Regions from separate parts of the Pseudoalteromonas sp. CO109Y genome, predicted to be linked through region 1. Evidence: predicted binding sites of a transcription regulator. Region 1 holds the regulator's gene; each other region holds the start of a gene.
The links. Region 1 encodes ArgR, which controls arginine synthesis, uptake and breakdown. Its sites were predicted from a motif close to ANTGAATANNTATTCANT; they were not measured.
Positions count from the first base shown of each region.

Region 2: a site for ArgR is predicted at 5,367-5,384, ahead of gltB (glutamate synthase large subunit). Genes of this name have one in related genera too.
Region 3: a site for ArgR is predicted at 2,666-2,683, ahead of argA (amino-acid N-acetyltransferase). Genes of this name have one in related genera too.

Region 1 covers NZ_SGPD01000024.1:2,687-10,263, forward strand. Annotated here, with positions in the region: gene EXT43_RS08680 (iron ABC transporter permease) at 15-1,649, shown strand; gene EXT43_RS08685 (ABC transporter ATP-binding protein) at 1,646-2,689, shown strand; gene EXT43_RS08690 (Dyp-type peroxidase) at 2,751-3,650, shown strand; gene argR (transcriptional regulator ArgR) at 3,647-4,114, opposite strand; gene mdh (malate dehydrogenase) at 4,340-5,275, shown strand; gene ispB (octaprenyl diphosphate synthase) at 5,366-6,337, opposite strand; gene rplU (50S ribosomal protein L21) at 6,748-7,059, shown strand; gene rpmA (50S ribosomal protein L27) at 7,076-7,333, shown strand; gene cgtA (Obg family GTPase CgtA) at 7,496-7,577, shown strand, end outside.
Region 2 covers NZ_SGPD01000030.1:104,023-111,599, reverse strand. Annotated here, with positions in the region: gene EXT43_RS12415 (FAD-dependent oxidoreductase) at 1-799, opposite strand, end outside; gene gltB (glutamate synthase large subunit) at 809-5,266, opposite strand; gene EXT43_RS12405 (efflux RND transporter periplasmic adaptor subunit) at 5,963-7,216, shown strand; gene EXT43_RS12400 (ABC transporter ATP-binding protein) at 7,238-7,577, shown strand, end outside.
Region 3 covers NZ_SGPD01000011.1:45,540-53,116, reverse strand. Annotated here, with positions in the region: gene EXT43_RS03040 (DUF3083 family protein) at 115-1,185, shown strand; gene argA (amino-acid N-acetyltransferase) at 1,263-2,603, opposite strand; gene sucD (succinate--CoA ligase subunit alpha) at 2,798-3,670, opposite strand; gene sucC (ADP-forming succinate--CoA ligase subunit beta) at 3,670-4,836, opposite strand; gene odhB (2-oxoglutarate dehydrogenase complex dihydrolipoyllysine-residue succinyltransferase) at 5,014-6,513, opposite strand; gene EXT43_RS03015 (2-oxoglutarate dehydrogenase E1 component) at 6,517-7,577, opposite strand, start outside.

The DNA of each region.
Region 1 (7,577 bases):
GTATTAATCCACTTATGCATGTGAAGTTTTCGCTGTCGCGTTGGCAGCTTATAGCCTGGCTTATTGGCCTGTTGCTTGTTACGCCATTAGGCTTTTTATTATTTGAATCTCTGCAAGGAGATTCAGATGTATTTCAGCACCTTTTCGATACTGTGCTGTGGGATTATACCCGTAATACACTCATACTCATTGCAGGGGTAGGGCTGTTAAGTTGTGTAATTGCATTGCCGCTAGCTTGGCTAACCGCATATTGCGAGTTTCCTGGGCGTAAGCAATTTGAATGGGCATTAATGCTGCCATTAGCAATGCCAACTTATCTCATCGCCTATGTGTATACCGACTTACTTGATTACGCAGGGCCAGTACAAATCACCCTTAGAGACTGGTTTGGTTGGCAATCACCAGACGATTACTGGTTTTTTGATATTCGTACATTAACTGGGGCTATTATTATGATTGCCTTGGTACTCTATCCTTACTTATTCCTTATTTTTAAAACGGCACTCAGAGAGCAGTCTTTTAAACTAGTACAAGCTAGTCAGCTGATGGGTCTATCACCATTACAAAGCTTTTTACGCGTTAGTTTGCCTCTTGGTCGTGGGGCGATTGTGGCAGGGGTTACATTAATCAGTATGGAAGCTATGGCTGATTTTGCTACCGTCAATTACTTTGCTGTAAGTACGCTCACTACCGCTGTATACGATACGTGGCTTGGCTATTACTCATTAACTGCTGCGGCGAAAATCTCAGGCATTATGTTACTGATTTTGTTTTTAACCATCATGGTTGAACGCTTTAGTCGTCGTAATCAAGCCGTGTATGAACGTCAGTCAAGCGTAAACAGCGCAACCTTGTATCGCTTAAAAGGCGGTGCGGCGTGGGCTGCAAGCTTGGCTTGTACCGTTGTGCTAATACTGGCTTTTATCCTGCCGGTTGGGGTGTTAGTTAAATACGCCATTGTTTATGCAGATGAAGCATGGAATGGGGCATTCTTTAATTACGCTTGGCAAAGCTTCAAAGTGGCTATTGTGGTGAGTATTGCAACTATCCTATTGAGCTTATTGGTATTGTTTTATCAACGCATTGCGAAACAAGCTTACCCTTTGATCCCAGGACGTTTAGCAAGTACTGGCTACGCCTTACCTGGTACTGTGTTAGCTATTGCCGTATTGCTCCCATTAACTCAGTTAGATGATGCATTAAACAATTGGCTTGAGCCTTTTGGTTTATCACCAGGGTTACTTCTGAGCGGCACTTTATTTGCGATGATTTTTGCTTATGTTGTACGTTTTTATGCGATTGCGCATGGCGCGCTTGAAAGCAGTTTTTTACGTATTAGCCCTTCATTAGATATGGCTAGCCAATCAATGGGCAAAGGGCCCTTACAAACCTTGTGGCGAGTACATTTACCACTGTTAAAGCGCGGCATTCTAACAGCTGGCTTGTTAGTGTTTATTGAGTGCATGAAAGAGTTACCTGCGGCTTTATTACTCAGACCTTTTAATTTTGAAACCCTGGCAACTCATGTTTTTCAATATGTTAGTGATGAGCAATTGGAGCTTGCGTCAATTTCAGCCTTGTTTATCGTGTTAGTTGGGTTAATCCCTTTGTATTTCGTTAATCGTTCGATGGAGCAAAATCACTCATGAGTCATTTGATAATTAAAGACTTAGCTTATCAGTACAATGCGACTCAGGTGTTGAGTGAACTAAACCTCAATGTAGAACAAGATGAAATCGTCTGTTTGCTTGGCGCAAGTGGCTGCGGCAAAACCACCACTTTAAAGGCAATTGCCGGAATTTTACAGCCTGAGCAAGGCTATATGAGTATTGATTCAAAAGTGGTCAACGATAGTGGACTGTTTGTTGCACCGGAAAAACGTAATATTGGCATGATGTTCCAAGACTATGCGTTGTTTCCTCATTTAACGGTAAGCGACAACATTGCGTTTGGGCTAAGCAATATGAGTAAAGCGCAAAAGCGCGAGCGTGTAGATGAAATGCTTAGCCTTGTTAAACTCGATGGTTGTGCAAAGCGATATCCGCATCAGCTTTCTGGTGGACAGCAGCAACGAGTGGCAATAGCCCGTGCACTTGCTTACAAACCAAGTTTATTATTACTTGATGAGCCATTCTCGAATATTGATACACAAGTGCGTTTTGAGCTTATTGCCGATATACGTCGCATTATTAAAGCTCAGCAGGTTTCTGCGGTATTTGTTACCCACTCGAAGGAAGAAGCTTTCGCGTTTGCCGACACGCTTGCGGTTATGCATGGTGGAAAAATCGCCCAACAAGGCTCTCCTGAGCAGTTATTTAGCCAACCTAACTCAAAGGTGGTTGCAGAGTTTCTTGGTACGGGCATATACTTAACGGCAAAAGTATTAACGCCAACTGAATATGAGACGGCGTTTGGTGTGATTCACTCATTGACACCGAACAATGCAGATTGTCAGCAAGGTCAAGTGTATATAAGACCACATCATATTCAGTTGTGTGAAGCTGCGCACAGTGACGCAAACAGTTTAACTATCTTGCACAGGCGCTTTATCGGTACGCGTTATGTATATCGAATCAATATTGCAGGGCAAGAGTGTGAAGTTGCTGCAGAGCAAGACCGCGTGTTAGCTGTTGAGCAGCCTGTAAAAATAAAAATAATGCCGCACACAGTCAATTTTTTTCATGATTAGTAATAAATAACAATCTTGAATCCTTGGCTTTGTGCAAATAACGAGAAGCTAAGGATTCACTATGGCGCAAGCGCAATCTGGGATTTGTGCTGAAGCAAACTTACATGGTTTGCACCTGTTTTTTAATGTTTACGATGGCCATGATGAGTCATTACGTAAAAAACTAAAACGCGTTAGCGTAATTCAAGATGAGTTTGCTGATCAGTTCTCAGAAGCCATGCTATCGTGTGTGGTTGCCCTTGGTGCTCAGTATTGGCCGCATATTTTGCCCGAGTTTATCCCTAGTCAATTGCAAAGCTTTCCGAATGTGACCCATAGTGAGCATGTGATTAGTGCTCAGCCATTTGACTTGTTTGTGCAAATTCGCTCAGACCGTGAAGATGTAAATCATCTATTTGCTCTGCAAATTCTAAAATTATTAACACCGGATGTTGAGCTGGTGGAGCAGGTCCGTAATTTTCGGTTTTTAGATGGACGTGATTTTAACGGCTTTATTTATGCAGGCGATACACCTCATGGCCGTCAAAAGCGTAGTACAGCACTTATCGATAAACCGGGTCACTTTGAAGACCAAGGCAGTTATATTCATGTTCAGCGCTTTGTGCATGATTTGAGTGTCTGGCAGCATTTATCGTTGTCTGAACAAGAGCAAATCATGGGGCGCACGCGTCTAGATAACACCTTGATTGTGCCTGCTGTAGAAACCAGTCATGCGGTTCGTAGTGAATTAAAAGATGAGCATGGCCAGCCACTATTGCTAAACCAAAGCATGCCATTTGGTGATGTGCATAAGCAGGGAATTTTAATGGTTTCGTGTGCTGCGCAAGGGGATGCGTTTGAGCAGGTATTAAAGAGTCGTTTGGGGCAGGGCGATTGCTATGATCATTGGCTCGATTTTACTCAAGCCGATATGGGATCTGCGTTTTTCGCCCCGTCAGTAAACTTCTTAAAGCAACTTTAAACGGTATCAAATAAAGTGCGCACGCGATCAAGCGTCACATCGATTTCAGAAATCTTCGCAGGGGCGATAAAAATAGTGTCGTCGCCTGCAATGGTACCGAGTACACCATCCGCCTTACCGAGTGAATCAAGTAAACGAGCAATTAATTGTGCTGCGCCTGGACTGGTGCGAATAATAATCATCATTTCGTTATGCATAATATCAATAACAAGCTGACGCAGTGGGCTTTTCGCTGTTGGCACACCCATTTCAGCCGGTAAACAATAGACCATTTCTTGTTTTGCATTACGAGTACGTACTGCACCGAACTTGCTTAACATGCGAGAGACTTTACTTTGACTAATATTATCAAAGCCTTGCTCTTTTAATGCTTCGACAATCTCACCTTGTGAGCCGAAGTTTTCTTCTTTTAATAGCGCTTTAAACGCTTTGATCAGTGCTTCTTGTTTGTCTTGTGGTTGCATGTTGCCGTTTCTTTATTCATAAAATGTAGGGTAATTCTACACAACTCTGCATATTTATGCAGTATTAGTTTACAAAGTCGTCCAAAATGCTGTGTCTTTACAGGCAAGTTTACAACTATGGTCGAAATTATACGCGAAATAAGCAGGATAAATTTGTTTTTAGTCGCTAATTTCATTATCTTTAGGGCCACAAATATTTCCTACCTCAAATTACGGAGAATTCCAATGAAAGTTGCTGTTTTAGGCGCAGCTGGCGGTATCGGCCAAGCATTGTCTTTATTATTAAAAACAAGTTTACCTGCAGGTTCTGAATTATCGTTATACGATGTTGCCCCTGTTGTTCCTGGTGTAGCGGTTGATCTTTCTCACATCCCAACAGACGTTAAAGTTGAAGGCTTTGGTGCTGACAGCCTAGACGCAGCATTAGCTGGTTGTGATATCGTTCTTATCCCAGCGGGTATGCCACGTAAGCCAGGCATGGACCGTGCGGACCTTTTCAACGTAAACGCAGGTATCATCAAAACATTAGCTGAAGGCATCGTTAAAAACTGTCCTAAAGCGTTAGTAGGTATCATCACTAACCCAGTAAACGGCACAGTGCCAATCGTTGCTGAAGTATTCAAAAAAGCGGGTACTTACGATGCTAACCGTGTATTCGGTATCACAACGCTTGACGTGATCCGTTCAGAAGCATTTGTTGCTGAACTTAAAGGTTTAAGCGCAACTGACGTTAAAGTTCCAGTGATCGGCGGTCACTCAGGTACTACAATCCTTCCTCTTCTATCTCAAGTTGAAGGTGTTACTTTCACTGACGAAGAAGTTGCGGCATTAACTCCACGTATCCAAAACGCAGGTACTGAAGTTGTTAACGCTAAAGCGGGTGGCGGTTCAGCGACTCTTTCTATGGGTGCTGCAGCAGCACGCTTCTGTATGTCTTTAGTTAAAGGCTTACAAGGTGAAGAAGTAGTTGATTACGCATACGTTGCAGTTGAAAACGGTGACGCAGCATACTTCGCACACCCAGTTCGTCTAGGTAAAAACGGCGTTGAAGAAATCCTTTCTTACGGTGAGTTAAGTGCATTCGAAGAGCAAGCTAAAAACGACATGCTAGCTACACTTAACAAAGACATCCAGGAAGGTGTTGATTTCATCAACGGTTAATTCCGACAGATGATAGGCGATTTTTTAAATCGCCGAAAAACAAAAAAGCCTGCAAATGCAGGCTTTTTTAATGGCTCGAATAAATAGCGTTTAGTGATCGCGGGCAACGGCGATACGGGCCAAACTCTCTAGTGCTTGTTTGTACGGTGTATCTGGTAAGAACGCAATACAAGCAATTGCTTTGTCAGCTTCTTGCTCAGCTTTTTGCATTGCAAACTCAAGAGCCTTAGTGTCAGCTAATGCCGCTAGAATGCTCTCTAAGTGGTCCATACCATTACCAAGCTCAATTGCTTCGCGTACTAGCTTAACTTGCTCTGGTGTGCCTTTTTGCATTGCGTAGATAAGCGGTAGGGTAGGTTTACCTTCAGCTAAATCATCGCCAATGTTTTTACCAAGTTGCTCGGCATCAGCGTTGTAATCAAGAACATCATCCACTAATTGGAATGCAGTGCCAAGATGCATACCGTATAAGTTTAATGCTTCAAGGGTTTGTTCGTCTTGCTCGGTAATAATTGCAGCAAGGCCGGTTGCAGCTTCGAACAATTTTGCCGTTTTGCTGTAAATAACCTGCATATAGCTTTGTTCTGTCGTGTCAGGGTCATTACAATTCATTAGCTGTAATACTTCACCTTCAGCGATAACATTGGTTGCATCAGCTAAAATTTGCATGATTGGCATTTTACCTAGGCCAACCATAAGCTGAAATGAACGTGTATAGATAAAGTCACCCACCAAAACGCTCGCTGCATTACCAAACTCTGCGTTGGCTGTAGGCGTACCACGGCGCAAATGTGACTCGTCGACAACGTCGTCATGCAATAAAGTTGCGGTATGAATAAATTCGATGATAGTGGCAAGCGTAATATGGTCTTTGCCCTCATAACCAAGTGCTTTTGCCGCTAAAATGGCCAACATAGGACGAACGCGTTTACCGCCACTGTTTACTATGTATAAACCGAGTTGGTTAACCAATGCGACATCTGAGCGCATTTGGGCATGTATAAGTTGATTGACGTCATCCATTTCATTTTCGATTAACGTCTGGATAGCTTTTATATCCATTGATCTCCGAGCCAATATTTATGGGTATACGGGGCTGATTGTACAACAAAAAAAGCGCTTGCTCGATATTTTGTGATGATTCAGTAAAAAAACACTGTAAAGTTTTTTATTTGAGATCAATTTTGCCAAGATAAATTTATAACCTTGATTAATAAGTGATCAGCTTTTTGAATTTTCAAGGTGCGTATTATTAGCGTAATTTAATTGTCATGAGATCGTAAAAACCGCTTGGCATGTGGTGTTTTTAGGATAGAATAGGGGAAAATATTGAATTGCTCTCAATGCAGCTATTTTTTATTCATTTTATCGAAAAAGAGGCTTGCTAGTTTTTGCACATTAGCGTAAACTTCGCGCCCTATTGAAGAATATTTTAGTTGCGTCGATTTGAGGGCGCACAGACGGAGTTAATTATGTACGCGGTTTTCCAAAGTGGTGGTAAACAGCACCGTGTGACTGAAGGTCAAACAATTCGTCTTGAGAAATTAGACGTTGAAACTGGTGCAGCAGTTGAATTTGATTCAGTACTTTTAGTTGCTGATGGTGAGAAAATCGAGATCGGTGTACCGTTCGTAAACGGTGGTAAAGTAACAGCTGAGGTTGTTTCACACGGTCGCGGTGAGAAAGTTAAGATTGTTAAATTTAGACGTCGTAAGCATTCTCGTAAGCAAATGGGCCATCGTCAATGGTTCACTGAAGTTAAAATCACTGGCATTAGCGCTTAATTAGAGGTACTGAGAAATGGCACATAAAAAAGCAGCTGGTAGTACTCGTAACGGTCGCGATTCAGAAAGCAAACGCCTAGGTGTTAAGCGTTTTGGTGGCGAATCAGTTCTAGCGGGTAGCATCATTGTTCGTCAACGTGGTACTCGTTTCCACGCTGGCGCAAACGTAGGTATCGGTAAAGACCACACTATCTTCGCAAAAGCAGATGGTAAAGTTCAATTCGAACAGAAAGGTCCTTTAAACCGTAAATACGTAAATATCGTAGCTGAGTAATCATCTCGATATTTGAAAAACCCCGCCTTTGCGGGGTTTTTTGTTTTAAGGCACATAATAGTGCGTATAAATATATACCTAAGCGCCTTGGCATTGGGTGCTGAATAGGGCACTTAGGTATATAATAGAGTTATTAACAAGCCAATCTTAAAGTGAGTAATCATGAAGTTTGTAGATGAAGTAGAAATTCGTTGTGACGCGGGTGATGGCGGCAGCGGTGTCGTATCTTTCCGACGTGAAAAAT
Region 2 (7,577 bases), on a different contig from region 1:
TACCAATTAAGAACGGCAGTGCATCAAACACACCTTCAGCATCTTCGTTTTCAAGGCCTGCACGCATACTTTGATAGGTACCAACACCTAAGAATACGGCATCATATTCAGCGAGTATTTCATCAAGAGTAATATCAACGCCAACTTCAGTGTTTAGCTGAAACTCGACACCCATTTCAGTGAAAATTTCACGACGCTTTTGCATTACTTCTTTTTCAAGTTTGAATGAAGGAATACCAAACGTAAGAAGACCACCGATTTCTGGGTGACGGTCAAACACCACAGGCTTAACACCGTTACGTACTAAAATATCTGCACAACCTAAGCCAGCTGGGCCTGCACCAATGATAGCCACTTTTTTGTCAGACCAAACCACATACGACATATCTGGTTTCCAGCCCATTTTAAATGCCGTATCAGTGATGTACTTTTCGATATTACCGATAGTGACAGCACCAAACTCTTCTTCAAGTGTGCAAGAGCCTTCACATAAGCGATCTTGTGGACAAACTCGTCCACACACCTCTGGTAAGCTATTTGTACGGTGAGACAGCTCTGCCGCTTCTAAAATACGGCCAGTACGAATGAGCTTTAACCATTGTGGAATATAGTTATGTACTGGGCATTTCCATTCACAGTACGGATTACCACAATCTAAACAGCGATCCGCCTGTGAGTTAACTTGTGTCTCAGAAAATGGCTCGTAGATTTCTACGAAAGATTGTTTACGTGCTGAAATTGGCTTTTTACGCGGATCAACACGTTGTACATCGATAAACTGGTATACATTTTCGCTCATACTACCCCCTTACTGAGCCTGAACACGAAGCTCTGCGCTGCTGCGCGCTCGGTGTCCGAGTAAACTTTTTACATCACTAGATTTTGGCTTAACTAATTTAAACATTGGCATGTATAAATCGAAGTTAGCTAAAATCTGCTCAGCGCGGTTTGAGCCTGTAAGCTCTAAATGCTCAGCAATGAGTCCACGTAAATGTTCTTGATGTGACGCCAACCCTTCAAGGGTAACAATTTCAACAAGCTCAGGGTTAATGCGTTTTTCAAAGTCATTGCCTTCATCAAGAATATAAGCAAAACCCCCTGTCATACCTGCACCAAAGTTGATACCCACTTTGCCAAGTACGCAAACCACACCACCTGTCATGTATTCACAGCCGTTGTCACCAACACCTTCTACAACCGCTTGCACGCCTGAGTTACGCACTGCAAAACGCTCACCAGCGCAGCCTGCAGCAAATAATTTACCGCCCGTTGCACCATATAAACAGGTATTACCGGCAATGGTTGCTTTGTGGCTTTCGAATGATGAACCCAGCGGTGGGCGAATTACTAGCTTACCGCCAGCCATGCCTTTACCAACATAGTCATTAGCATCACCAACGAGTGTCATTTCAAGGCCACCAGCATTCCACACACCGAATGATTGACCCGCTGTACCATGAAGCTCAATAGAGACAGGATCAGCAGCCATACCTTGGTTACCATGTTTAGAGGCAATATAGCCAGACAACATAGCGCCCACTGAGCGGTCTGTATTGCAAATACGGTTAACCAGCGAGATACCCGATTTTTCATCGATTGCTTGCTGGGCTTTTTCAAGCAAGGTTTCATTTAGCTGACCTAAGTAGTGTGAGCTATTTGGCGCACTACAATACAAGGTTTCACCCGTAGGGTTGTTAGGCACAGCAATCACAGACGACAGATCTACTTTCTTTTGTTTCTCTGTGTTGCCTTCAATTGCTTCAAGTAAGTCCAAACGACCAATTAAATCAGTTAAACGAGTTACACCTAAGCTTGCCATAATTTGGCGTGCTTCTTCGGCTATAAACTTGAAGTAGTTCATCGCCATTTCTGGCAGGCCATGATAATGCTTTTGGCGCAGCGTATCGTCTTGCGTTGCAACACCGGTCGCACAGTTATTTAAGTGACAAATACGCAAGTATTTACAACCTAGTGCCACCATAGGGCCAGTACCAAAGCCAAAGCTTTCAGCACCTAAAATAGCCGCCTTAATGATATCTAAACCCGTTTTCAGACCACCATCTGTTTGTAGGCGAATACGGTGACGTAAACCATTTTCTACCAGCGCTTGCTGGGTTTCAGCAAGACCAAGCTCCCAAGGGCTACCTGCATACTTAACAGAAGTAAGCGGGCTTGCACCTGTGCCACCGTCATAACCAGCAATGGTAATTAAATCTGCATAGGCTTTAGCTACGCCAGTTGCGATAGTACCTACACCCGGCTCAGAAACTAACTTCACCGAAATTAGTGCATCTGGGTTTACTTGTTTTAAATCGAAAATAAGCTGGGCTAAATCTTCAATTGAGTAAATATCGTGATGCGGCGGAGGCGAAATCAAGGTCACACCTGGCACTGAGTAACGTAATTTTGCAATATACGGCGTTACTTTTTCACCCGGTAATTGACCACCCTCACCTGGTTTTGCACCTTGCGCCACTTTAATCTGAATAACATCAGCGCTACGTAAGTAATGTGGTGTAACACCAAAACGGCCCGAAGCAACTTGCTTAATGCGTGAGTTTTTCTCTGTACCGTAGCGAAGCTTGTCTTCACCACCTTCACCAGAGTTTGAACAACCACCTAAGCGGTTCATTGCAATCGCGAGTGCCTCATGTGCTTCTGGCGATAATGCACCAATACTCATTGCTGCTGAGTCAAAACGTTTGTACAGCTCAGTTGCTGGCTCTACGTCATCAACACTCACACCTGTATCAGGAATTTTCACCGCCAGCATGTCACGTAGATTGGTGATCGGGCGGTTATTTACTAAATCAGCATATGCCAAGTAGTCTTTATAATCCCCAGAGCGCACTGCCTTTTGCAGTGTTTGAATAACATCAGGGTTATAAGCATGGTACTCACCACCGTGAACATATTTTAGTAAGCCACCATGGCTTAATAACTTACGTTTACTAAAAGCCAGCTTATGAAGTTTACGTTGGTCATCATCAAAATCAGTGAAACACGCCCCTTTAATACGACTAGCTACACCGTTAAAACAAGTTTCTACAACCGCATCTGATAAACCAACTGCCTCAAATAACATTGAGCAGCGGTACGAAGCGACAGTACTGATACCCATTTTCGACATGATTTTATACAGACCCTTATTAATTGCATTACGATAAGCAAGCGTTACTTCGCAATAGCTCTTGTTCAGGGTCTTTTTGTCGCTCATTGCAACTAATGATTCATAGGCAAGGTACGGATAAATTGCCGTTGCACCAAAACCAAGTAATACCGCAAATTGATGCGCATCACGGACACTGCCTGACTCGATGATGATATTAGATTCACAACGTAAGTTATTATCGACTAAACGCTTTTGAATTGAGCCAACCGCCATCGCAGCTGGGATTGGTAAATGCGTTTCGCTAAAGTTACGGTCACTTAAAATAAGCATGACACAGCCTGACGCTGCTTTTTCTTGTGCTTCATCACAAATACGTGTGATTGCGTTTTCTAAGCCTTCTTCTAGTGTGTAAGTGATATCGATTTTACAGTAGCTGTAATGCTCATCGTCAGCATTGATCAGCTGTTGCATATCAGCGTACATCAAAATCGGCGTATCAAACTGTAAACGCTTAGCATGGCCGGTTGTTTCGTTAAATACGTTTTGCTCACTACCAATACAGGTTGCCAGTGACATAACGTGATTTTCACGAAGCGGGTCAATTGGTGGGTTCGTTACTTGCGCAAATTTCTGTCGGAAGTAATCGAACAGTGAACGATGACCTTCTGACAGTACCGCAAATGGCGTGTCATCACCCATTGAACCTGTTGCTTCTTGACCATTTTCACCCATAACACGAATCACGCTATCAAGCTCTTCGTTGGTGTAGCCAAACATTTTTTGATACTTAAGCAGTGTTTCGTCATCAAAAGAACGGTTACCCGCATCTTTTTCAGATAACTGTTCAAATGGCGTTAAACGCTTAACGTTTGCTTCAAGCCATGCTTTGTATGGATGGCGTGACTTAAGATCTTGGTCAATCTCATCTGAATGCCAAATTTTACCTTGATGCGTATCAATTACTAATAACTCACCAGGGCCAACACGGCCTTTCTCAACCACTTCGTCTGGCGCGTAATCCCAAATACCGACTTCTGAAGCAAGGGTAATAAAACCATCTTGCGTGATTACATAGCGTGCAGGGCGTAAACCGTTACGGTCAAGGTTACAAGCAGCAAAACGACCGTCAGACATTACAATACCAGCTGGGCCATCCCATGGTTCCATATGCATTGAGTTAAAGTCGTAGAATGCACGTAGGTCATCATCCATAGCACGGTTTTTTTGCCATGCTGGCGGCACAAGCATACGCATTGCACGGAATAAATCCATGCCACCGGCTAAGAACAATTCAAGCATATTATCTAAGCTAGAAGAGTCTGAGCCGCTTTCATTAACGAATGGTGCTGCTGATTGCAAATCAGGAATAAGTGGTGAGGCAAACTTATAAGCACGGGCACGCGCCCATTGGCGGTTACCTTGAATCGTATTAATTTCACCATTATGCGCTAAATAGCGGAATGGTTGCGCCAGTGGCCAACGAGGTTGTGTATTAGTAGAGAAACGTTGGTGAAATACACAAATCGCGCTGGTCATGCGAATGTCAGCTAGGTCTAAATAAAAGTTAGGTAAGTCTACAGGCATCATTAGGCCTTTATAGACAGTAACTAAACCAGATAAGCTGGCAATATAAAAATGTTCATCGTTTTCGAGGCGCTTTTCAGCACGACGACGCGCTACATATAAGCGACGTTCTAAATCTTTTGGACGCCAGCCTTCTGGTGCGCTTACAAAAATTTGTTCAAAGCCTGGTAGTTGTTTTTTTGCAATTGGCCCTAAACATGACGCATCAGTCGGTACTACGCGCCAGCCTTGAATGCTCAAGGTTTCTTTTTCGAGTTCTTCACTCAACACATCTTTAGCTGTTTGCGCAAGTACAGGATCAGCATTTAGAAATACCATGCCAACGGCGTAGTTCTTTCCTAGATGCCAATCATGTTCGCTGGCAATAGCGCGAAAGAAACTATCAGGTTTTTGCATTAATAAACCACAGCCATCACCTGTTTTACCATCAGCAGAAATACCCCCACGGTGTTCCATGCGATCTAAGCCAGTGATTGCTGTTCGAATCAAGCGGTGACTCGCCTGACCATTGACCTGGGCTATTAAGCCAAAGCCACAATTATCTTTTTCTAATTTTGAGTCGTATAACATAGACCCCTCCCCTTGCTACAACGACTAGCGGTTCAGTCTTTTGTGACAGTGCTAGCAGACGAACAAAACTATCGCCAAATACCTCATGAGTCAATAGAGTTTTGAATACATATTCATATTCATGAATATTTCTCACTTAAGGCACTTTTTAAATTCTATGCTATTTTTTTACATTTAGTCGCATTTTACCCGTTATTTTTTTATGACACTGGTGTCAAATTTAACAACTTGTAAAAAAACAATCTAAAAACCCGCTTCTTTACGTTAACGTAAACTGCGCCCTATTTTGAATAATTATTCACCTTATGAATATCAATGCAGTATTTTACGGGGTCTCGGCTAGCCTAACTGCATCATTATTTACTCTTGGCTTTAGCATAGTTACAAACTATGTATCTGAGCAGACTACCTTAGTCGCAATGACTGAGTTTCTTTACCCTTGCGTCAACAATCAGCAATCTAAAAGTGTCCGCTGCGGACACTTTTTCTGTCCGCGGACAGGCTTCAACTCACCAATAAAACATAAAACCATTAAAAATCAACAAATTAAAAACTGGCACGCTACTGGTATAGATAAGACATCAGCGAAATTGAGGATTTCAAAATGTTCACTATCAGTTTGTTTATGGCTTCTCCACTTACCATGCTTGCCGTTGGCTTCATGATTGTGTGTTTTGAGAATCGTAAGGAGTTATGATGATTAAAGATACCAGTGCCCAAGATATTACCGTGGCTAAGAAAAGCACCATTAAAAAGCCACTTATAATAGCTGCAGGTGTAATACTTGTTGGTGCGCTCGGCTTTCAAGCATTGTTTGCCAGTAACGATGGCAGCATTTCGGTTGATGCAGCAAGCCTACAAATTAGTGAAGTAAGCCAAAAGACACTCACCAGAGATGTGGCAGCGAGCGGTAAAATCGTTGCAGCTAATGCGCCAAAGGTTTACAGCCCTGAACGCGGCTTTGTCGATTTAAAAGTAAAAGCCGGTGATAGCGTTGAAGTAAATGAAGTGATCGCAACCGTAACCAGCCCTGAGCTAACCAACGAGCTAAAACAGCAACAATCAGTATTAGCGCGATTAGAAGGCGAATTACAGCGCAAGCAACTTGAAGCGCGTAGACAAAAGTTGAGCCTGACTAAAGCGCTCGATTTAGCGCAAGTTGAACTCAATGCCGCAGATAGAGAAAACCGCCGAGCTAAAATCTCAATCGAAAAACATTTAATTAGCCAAATAGATTTAGAAAAAGCCGTTGATGATTTAGCTCGTGCCAAGCTTTCTTATAAGCATGCTGAGCAAGAGGTCAGCTTAGCTAAAGATACCCTCGCATTTGAGCTAAAAGCAGCAGAGCGCGATCTGGCGCGTCAGCAATTGATTGTTGATGACTTACTAAGGCAAGTAAATGAACTCACCATTACCGCCAGTGTAAGCGGCATTGTGGGTAACTTATTAGTGCAACAAAAAGAGGCGGTAACACAAAGCCAACCGTTAATGACATTGGTCGATTTAAGTAACTTTGAAGCAGAACTGCAAGTACCAGAAAGCTACGCCAACGAGCTAGGTCTTGGTATGCAAGTAGAACTTACTTTAGGCGCACGTCATGTAACAGGCACGCTATCGGCTATTTCGCCTGAAGTGAATAATCGCGAGGTCACTACCCGCGTACGCTTTGACAATGAGATTTCTGGCATTCGCCAAAACCAACGCTTAACCGCACGTATTTTATTAGAGAATCGCGACAATGTATTGCAGGTAAAACGCGGCGCATTCTTACAACAAGGTGGCACCCATGCTTATAAAGTTGACGGTGACATGGCTTATTTAATCGATATAAAAACCGGTGCAAGCAGTATCAATGCTGTCGAGATTATCGAAGGCGTAGAGCCTGGCGATAAGTTAATTATCTCGAATTACGATCGCTTTAAAAAAGCACCCACACTGGTTTTACGCTAACAAATAAAAGGAATAATCAACATGCTTACAATGAACAACATCAGCAAAGTGTATCAAACAGATATGGTACAAACGCACGCCCTTCGCGACTTTAATCTACAAGTTGAAGAAGGTGAATTTATTGCCGTAACGGGCCCAAGTGGCTCAGGTAAAACCACTTTTTTAAACATCGCCGGTATGTTAGAACCCTTTAGCGAAGGCCAATACATGTTAGACGGTATTGATGTGGGTAAGCTAAACGACAACCAGCGTGCTGACTTACGTAATCAAAAAATTGGTTTTATTTTCCAAGGTTTTAACCTGATCCCAGATTTGAACCTCTATGAAAATATTGAAGTACCACTGCGTTATCGTGGCATTA
Region 3 (7,577 bases), on a different contig from region 1:
GAATACATAGTTCACAGACTCGACAAAATCGGTAAAAAAATTGTTCTAACGCAATAAAATGATCATTGACTAGCGATATAGTGCCGTCAGTTTCACTACCAATAAGGAAAAAAGATGGCTTCGCTCAATCAACATCGAGTCTATATTCCAAGCTCAGCACGTGCAAACCAGTATGTGTTAGTTGAATTTAAACCTACTGATGAGTTTTTTGCCCAGTTCACCAATGTGAGCTGTGCTTATAAGCGTCTTGCAAGGGAGTTATTTGCACTATGTGATGAGTATGAATTACATAATGTACACCTAATCGCCAACGATAAACTGCCAGTGGTTCGTTACCATGATGAGGCATATAGCTTAGAAACCGCTAAGCAAATTTTGTTTTTCTATAACCCACAATACCATGAAGCACATAATGTATTTGCTGATGGTGAGCAAAAATGCAAAAAAATTCGTTTATTATTCTTAGCGACTGGTGAAGATATTCGCGCTCATGCGGCTAGTTTTCATCATAATGTGCAAAGAGTGATCAACTCACTACAAGAAAAACTACTAAGCGGCCAACCACCTCTTAAAATTCGTGACCACCAACATCTAACTTATGATTTATTTGCTAAAGCAAAAGGTCACAAAGAAAGCTATGGCTATAAATTACGTAGCTTATATCCACGATATCAGTCTCGCCAATGTCATTTGCCAAATGAACACAGTGAGATGACATACGCTGGGTTTTCAATTCCGGTTACTCGCGCCATTAAGACGCAATTTCAACATATGTTGAATGAAGAGAATTACACGCAGTTTTATCAATACATCTTTGATGCATTCAAAAGAGCATGTGATAAACGCGGATTAACACTCGGCGCTTTCATCGCTAACGGTACCCGCCCTATTGTTCGTAATAGCAATATTGATAACGCACAAAGTAACAGCGAACTGCAAAAGCTAACCTTTGATTGCAGCTCTGAGCAGGTGCAATTACAACAGTATTGGGATGCAGATCAACTTGTAGATTCACTACATTTTGTGATTGCCGCAGCCGATAAAGACAAGCATGACATTGGTTATGGTAAGTTTATGAATCAAGTGCAAAGTGCGATAAATGAAGTTACTGACGAGCTGGCATTTAATCCAACTCGCCAAGATTTACGCGTGCGTTTTTATCAGCACATTAACTATCAATATTAAGAGTATATCCAACCCCCCTCAAGATGCAGAAACTCGCACCTTGGGGTGGTTTGGGTATATTAGAGGTGACGCATGCGTCACCTCTTATTTCCTAGCTTAGTTAAATCTAGACGCAATACTTTAGAGCGGCGTTCATGGTTATAAAGCGCTTTTTTCTTCGCAGGTAGCTCATCAACTGTCACTATTTCAAAACTTTGCTCTAAAAACCAGTGAATGCTGCGTGTAGTGAGTGCAAATAAATGCGAATAACCCGCACGTTTAGCCTTATTAATAATAAACCTTAGTAGATAACTGCCGCGATCGGCATCTCGATACTGAGGGTGAACAGCCAAACTTGCAAACTCCCCCACTTGTTCATCTGCAAACGGATACAAAGCCGCACACGCTATAATAAGACCATCACGCTCAATAACCGTAAATTGTTCAATTTCGATTTCTAGCTGTTCACGAGAACGGCGCACCAAATAACCTTGCTGTTCAAGGGGTCTTATAAGGTTAATGATTCCGGTAATATCAGCAATACTTGCACTTCGTAATTGCTCAGAGCTTTGTGGTGCGATTTGTGTACCAATACCATCTAAAGAGAACAGCTCTTGTAATAAGGCGCCATCTTCTTTGTAACTAACAAGATGGCAACGATGTACGCCACCTCGACAAGCATCAATTGCAGCTTGTAAGAATACGGTTGCGCTTACACATGAGTCAGGTTGCTTGCGATAGTTTACTAGTAGCTGCTCAGCTTCATTTGGCATTAGCTCTGCAATCGCCTCACCATTTTCATCCAAAATACCGGCTTCTTTACAAAAGCCAAGCATTTTATCGGCGCGTAGTTTGAGAGCTACTTGCGTAGCAATTTCTTCAGCAGTTAAGTTAAAGCTTTCACCTGTAACAGACGCCGCTATTGGCCCAAGCAGAACAATTCCGTTGTTATCTAACTGGTGGCGAATACCCGCAACATCGATACGTCTCACTCTACCTGAATGATGATAATCAACACCTTCATCAACACCTAAAGGCTGAGCAATAACAAAATTACCACTCACCACATTTAAAAATGAGCCAGACATTGGGGTGCTACTTAAAGACGTAGATAAACGCGCGGTTATATCGAACTGCATTGCACCCGCAACTTTTTTAATTACATCAAATGTTGCGTTATCAGTTACACGTATCTCATTATGAAACTGACTAGTTATGCCAACTTGTTCAAGCGCTGCGTTAAACTGTGGGCGAGCACCAAACACTAAAACAATCTTAATACCAAGACTAGTTAATAACGCGACATCGTTGATGATGCTGCGACAACCAGACTGATCGATCGCCTCTCCGCCAAGCATAACAACGAATGTTTTACCGCGGTGAGCATTAACGTATGGGGTTGACTGGCGAAATCCATCTACCAATTCTGTGGTACGCACGTAATATTTACCTTATTAAAGTCGAGTGTTTTAATGAAAACAGATATACAAGCCACAAGTGTAGAGAATTTATATTCACAAATAAAGCATTATTATTCTTAATTTGTGGTTGGAATTTTCTTGTCGGGTAGAAGGATGTGATAGATACAAAAAAGGCCCGCATAAGCGAGCCTTTTTTAAGAGATTAGAACTGATTACCAGCCTGTTTTCTCTTTAAGTGCATTACCGATATCAGCTAATGAACGTACAGTTTTTACGCCAGCAGCTTCTAATGCAGCAAATTTCTCATCAGCAGTACCTTTACCGCCTGCGATGATTGCACCAGCGTGACCCATACGCTTACCTGGAGGTGCAGTAACACCCGCAATGTAAGAAACAACTGGTTTAGTCACGTTGTGCTTGATGTATTCTGCAGCTTCTTCTTCTGCAGTACCACCGATTTCACCGATCATAACAATAGCTTCAGTTTGCTCGTCTTTTTCGAACATTTCTAAAACGTCGATGAAGTTAGTGCCAGGGATTGGGTCACCACCGATACCAACACATGTTGATTGGCCGAAACCAGCGTCAGTAGTTTGCTTAACCGCTTCGTAAGTAAGAGTACCAGAACGTGATACGATACCTACTTTACCAGGCTTGTGGATGTGACCAGGCATGATACCGATCTTAGTTTCACCCGGAGTGATAACACCTGGGCAGTTAGGACCGATCATACGAACACCAGTTTCATCAAGCTTAACTTTAACGTCAACCATGTCTAGTGTTGGGATACCTTCAGTGATACAAACGATTAGCTCGATGCCAGCATCGATAGCTTCTAAGATTGCATCTTTACAGAAAGGTGCTGGTACGTAGATAACTGATGCAGTTGCGCCAGTTGCTTCAACAGCGTCACGTACTGTGTTGAATACTGGAAGACCAAGGTGCGTTTGACCGCCTTTACCTGGGCTTACACCACCAACCATTTGTGTACCGTACTCAAGCGCTTGCTCAGAGTGGAAAGTACCTTGGCCACCTGTGAAACCTTGACAGATAACTTTTGTATCTTTATTGATTAATACAGACATTATTTGCCCTCCGCAGCAGCAACAACTTTTTCAGCTGCGTCTGTTAGTGATTCAGCAGCGATGATGTTAAGGTCAGAACTAGCTAGTACTTCACGACCAAGTTCAGCGTTAGTACCTTCTAAACGTACTACTACAGGAACGTTAACACCTACTTCTTTAACTGCGCCGATGATACCTTCTGCGATCATGTCACAACGTACGATACCACCAAAGATGTTAACTAAAACAGCTTTAACGTTGTCGTCAGATAAGATGATCTTGAATGCTTCAGATACACGCTCTTTAGTTGCACCGCCACCAACATCTAGGAAGTTAGCTGGCTTGCCACCGTGTAGGTTTACGATGTCCATAGTACCCATTGCTAGGCCTGCACCGTTAACCATACAACCAACGTTACCGTCTAGTGCAACGTAGTTAAGCTCGAAGCTTGCAGCGTGAGCTTCACGCGCATCTTCTTGTGAAGGATCGTGCATTTCACGGATTTTAGGTTGACGGTAAAGCGCGTTACCATCTACACCGATTTTACCGTCTAGACAGTGAAGGTTACCTTCGTCTGTGATTACTAGAGGGTTGATTTCTAATAGAGCGAAATCGAAGTCGTTGAACATGTTAGCAAGACCCATGAAGATCTTAACGAACTGTTTCATTTGAGTAGGGTTTAAACCTAGTTTGAAGCCTAACTCACGAGCTTGGTAAGCTTGAGGACCAACTAGTGGATCGATCTCAGCTTTGTGAATTAGTTCTGGAGTTTCTTCTGCAACTTGCTCGATTTCAACACCACCTTCAGTAGATGCCATGAAAACAACTTTACGAGAAGCACGATCTACTACAGCGCCAAGGTATAATTCGTTAGCGATGTCAGTGCAGCTTTCAACAAGAATTTTTGATACTGGCTGACCATTTTCGTCTGTTTGGTAAGTAACTAAGTTTTTACCTAACCAGTTCGCAGCGAACTCTTTAACTTCGTCAGTTGTTTTAACTAGCTTAACACCGCCAGCTTTACCACGGCCACCTGCGTGAACCTGTGTTTTAACAACCCACATATCACCGCCGATTTTCTCAGCAGCTGCTGCAGCTTCTTCAGGTGTATCGCAAGCGAAACCTTGAGAAACTGGTAAACCATATTCGGCAAAAAGTTGTTTTGCCTGATACTCATGCAAATTCATGATGCTTTATCCAATTTTTTATACTAAAAGAGCTGAATATTTATGCAAAATAAACAGCTATCCCAAATTGCGCACTTAGTATAAATCCCAAGGCTCCACATGAAAACCCCAGTTAGACCAAAGGCGCAAAAAAAAAGCTGTGAACGAGGTTCACAGCTTAGTTTTCATACAACCAGATTAAACATCTAGTAGTAAACGAGTCGGATCTTCAAGTAACTCTTTAATTGTTACTAAGAAACCTACTGATTCTTTACCATCGATTTGGCGGTGATCATAAGATAACGCTAAGTACATCATTGGTAAGATTTCAACTTTACCATTTACAGCCATAGGACGCTCTTGGATTTTGTGCATACCTAAGATTGAAGACTGTGGTAAGTTGATGATTGGTGTAGATAGTAATGAACCGAATACACCACCGTTAGTGATAGTGAAGTTACCACCTGTCATGTCATCAATTGATAATTTACCGTCACGACCTTTAAGCGCTAGCTCACGGATACCTTTTTCGATTTCAGCAACTGATAGCTTGTCACAGTCTTTAAGAACTGGAGTAACAAGACCACGTGGTGTAGAAACCGCGATGCTGATGTCGAAGTAGTTGTGATAAACAATATCATCACCGTCGATAGACGCATTTACTTCAGGGAAACGCTTAAGTGCTTCAGTAACTGCTTTCACGTAGAAAGACATGAAGCCTAAACGGATACCGTGACGCTTTTCGAATACTTCTTGGTACTGCTTACGAAGGTCCATGATTGGCTTCATGTTAACTTCGTTGAAAGTCGTTAACATTGCAGTTGAGTTTTTCGCTTCAAGAAGACGATTAGCGATTGTTTTACGTAAACGAGTCATAGGAACACGTTTTTGTGTACGGTCACCCATAGGTGCTGCTGGCGCTGCTGCTTCTGCTTTAGGAGCTGCTGCCGGTGCTTTTAAGAATGTATCAACATCTTCTTTAGTTACACGGCCATTTTTGCCAGTACCTTTAATTTTTGATGCATCAAGGCCTTTCTCAGCGATTAAACGACGAACTGACGGCGTTAATACGTCAGAGCTGTCATTTGATTCGCTTGCTGGTGCTGCTTCAGCTTTAGGAGCTGCTGCTGCCGGTGCTGCACCCGCTTTAACTGTACCAATTACTTGCTCACCAAGTACTGTTTCGCCTTCAGCGTGAATGTGCTCACCCATGATACCGTCTTCTTGAGCAACAACTTCAAGAACAACTTTATCAGTTTCGATGTCAACAAGGTTTTGGTCGCGAGTTACCGCTTCACCTGGTTGAACGTGCCAAGTAGCAATTGTCGCGTCTGCGACTGATTCTGGAAGTACAGGTACTTTAATGTCCACTTCTTTACCTTCTGATGCTGGTGCTGATTGCGCCGCTGGCGCGTCTTCTGATTTAGCTGGTGCTGATTCGTCACTTGCTGGTGCAGCATCTGCATCACCAAGTAATGCAATTACTTGTTCGCCAAGTACCGTTGCACCTTCTTCTTGTGAAATTTCAGTGATTACACCGTCATTTGGTGCAACAACTTCTAAAACAACTTTATCTGTTTCGATATCTACTAAGTTTTGGTCGCGGCTTACTTTGTCGCCAACACTTACGTGCCATGTTGCAACAGTAGCATCAGCAACCGACTCAGGAAGTACAGGAACTTTAATTTCTGTGCTCATTGCTTATCCTTTCTTTTCAATAGTAAGCGCATCTGCAACGAGCGCTTGTTGTTCTTTATTATGCACTGACATGTAACCACACGCTGGTGATGCTGATGCTTTACGACCTGCGTAAGTTAATTTAGCACCGGCTGGGATTGCATCAACAAAGTGGTGTTGAGAACAATACCATGCACCTTGGTTTTGTGGCTCTTCTTGACACCAAACAAAATCTTTAACGTGTTGGTAACGCTGCATGATTGTATCCATCTCAGCGTGTGGGAATGGATATAATTGTTCTACACGAACAATAGCAATGTTATTTAATTCTTGCTTACGACGCTCTTGTAGTAGCTCGTAGTAAACTTTACCGCTACAGAATACAACGCGTTCTACTTTATCTGCAGCAATATCATCGATTTCATCGATCATATTGTGGAACACACCTTCAGATAACTCTTCAAGTGAAGATGTTGCCAACGGGTGACGAAGTAGCGACTTAGGCGTCATAACAATCAATGGACGACGAAGTGGACGTACAGATTGACGACGAAGCATTGCATAAACTTGCGCAGGTGTTGAAGGAACACATACTTGCATGTTGTGATCAGCACACAACTGTAAGAAACGCTCTAAACGTGCCGAGCTATGCTCAGGACCTTGACCTTCATAACCGTGTGGAAGTAAACATGTAAGACCACATAAACGGCCCCACTTCTGCTCACCTGAACTTAAGAATTGGTCAAATACAACTTGTGCACCGTTAGCGAAGTCACCAAATTGTGCTTCCCACATTACAAGTGACGTAGGTTCAGCTGTTGCGTAACCATATTCAAATGCAAGTACTGCTTCTTCAGAAAGAACTGAGTCATAGACTTCAAATGCACCTTGCTTTTCGCTGATATTTTGCAGCGGCAAGTATGTTGATGCATCTTTTTGGTTATGAACAACAGCATGACGGTGGAAGAATGTACCACGGCCTGAATCTTGACCAGTTAAACGGATATCTGTACCTGCATCAACAAGGGTTGCATAAGCAAGTGTTTCAGCCATACCCCAATCAAGTGGTTTTTCACCTGTCGCCA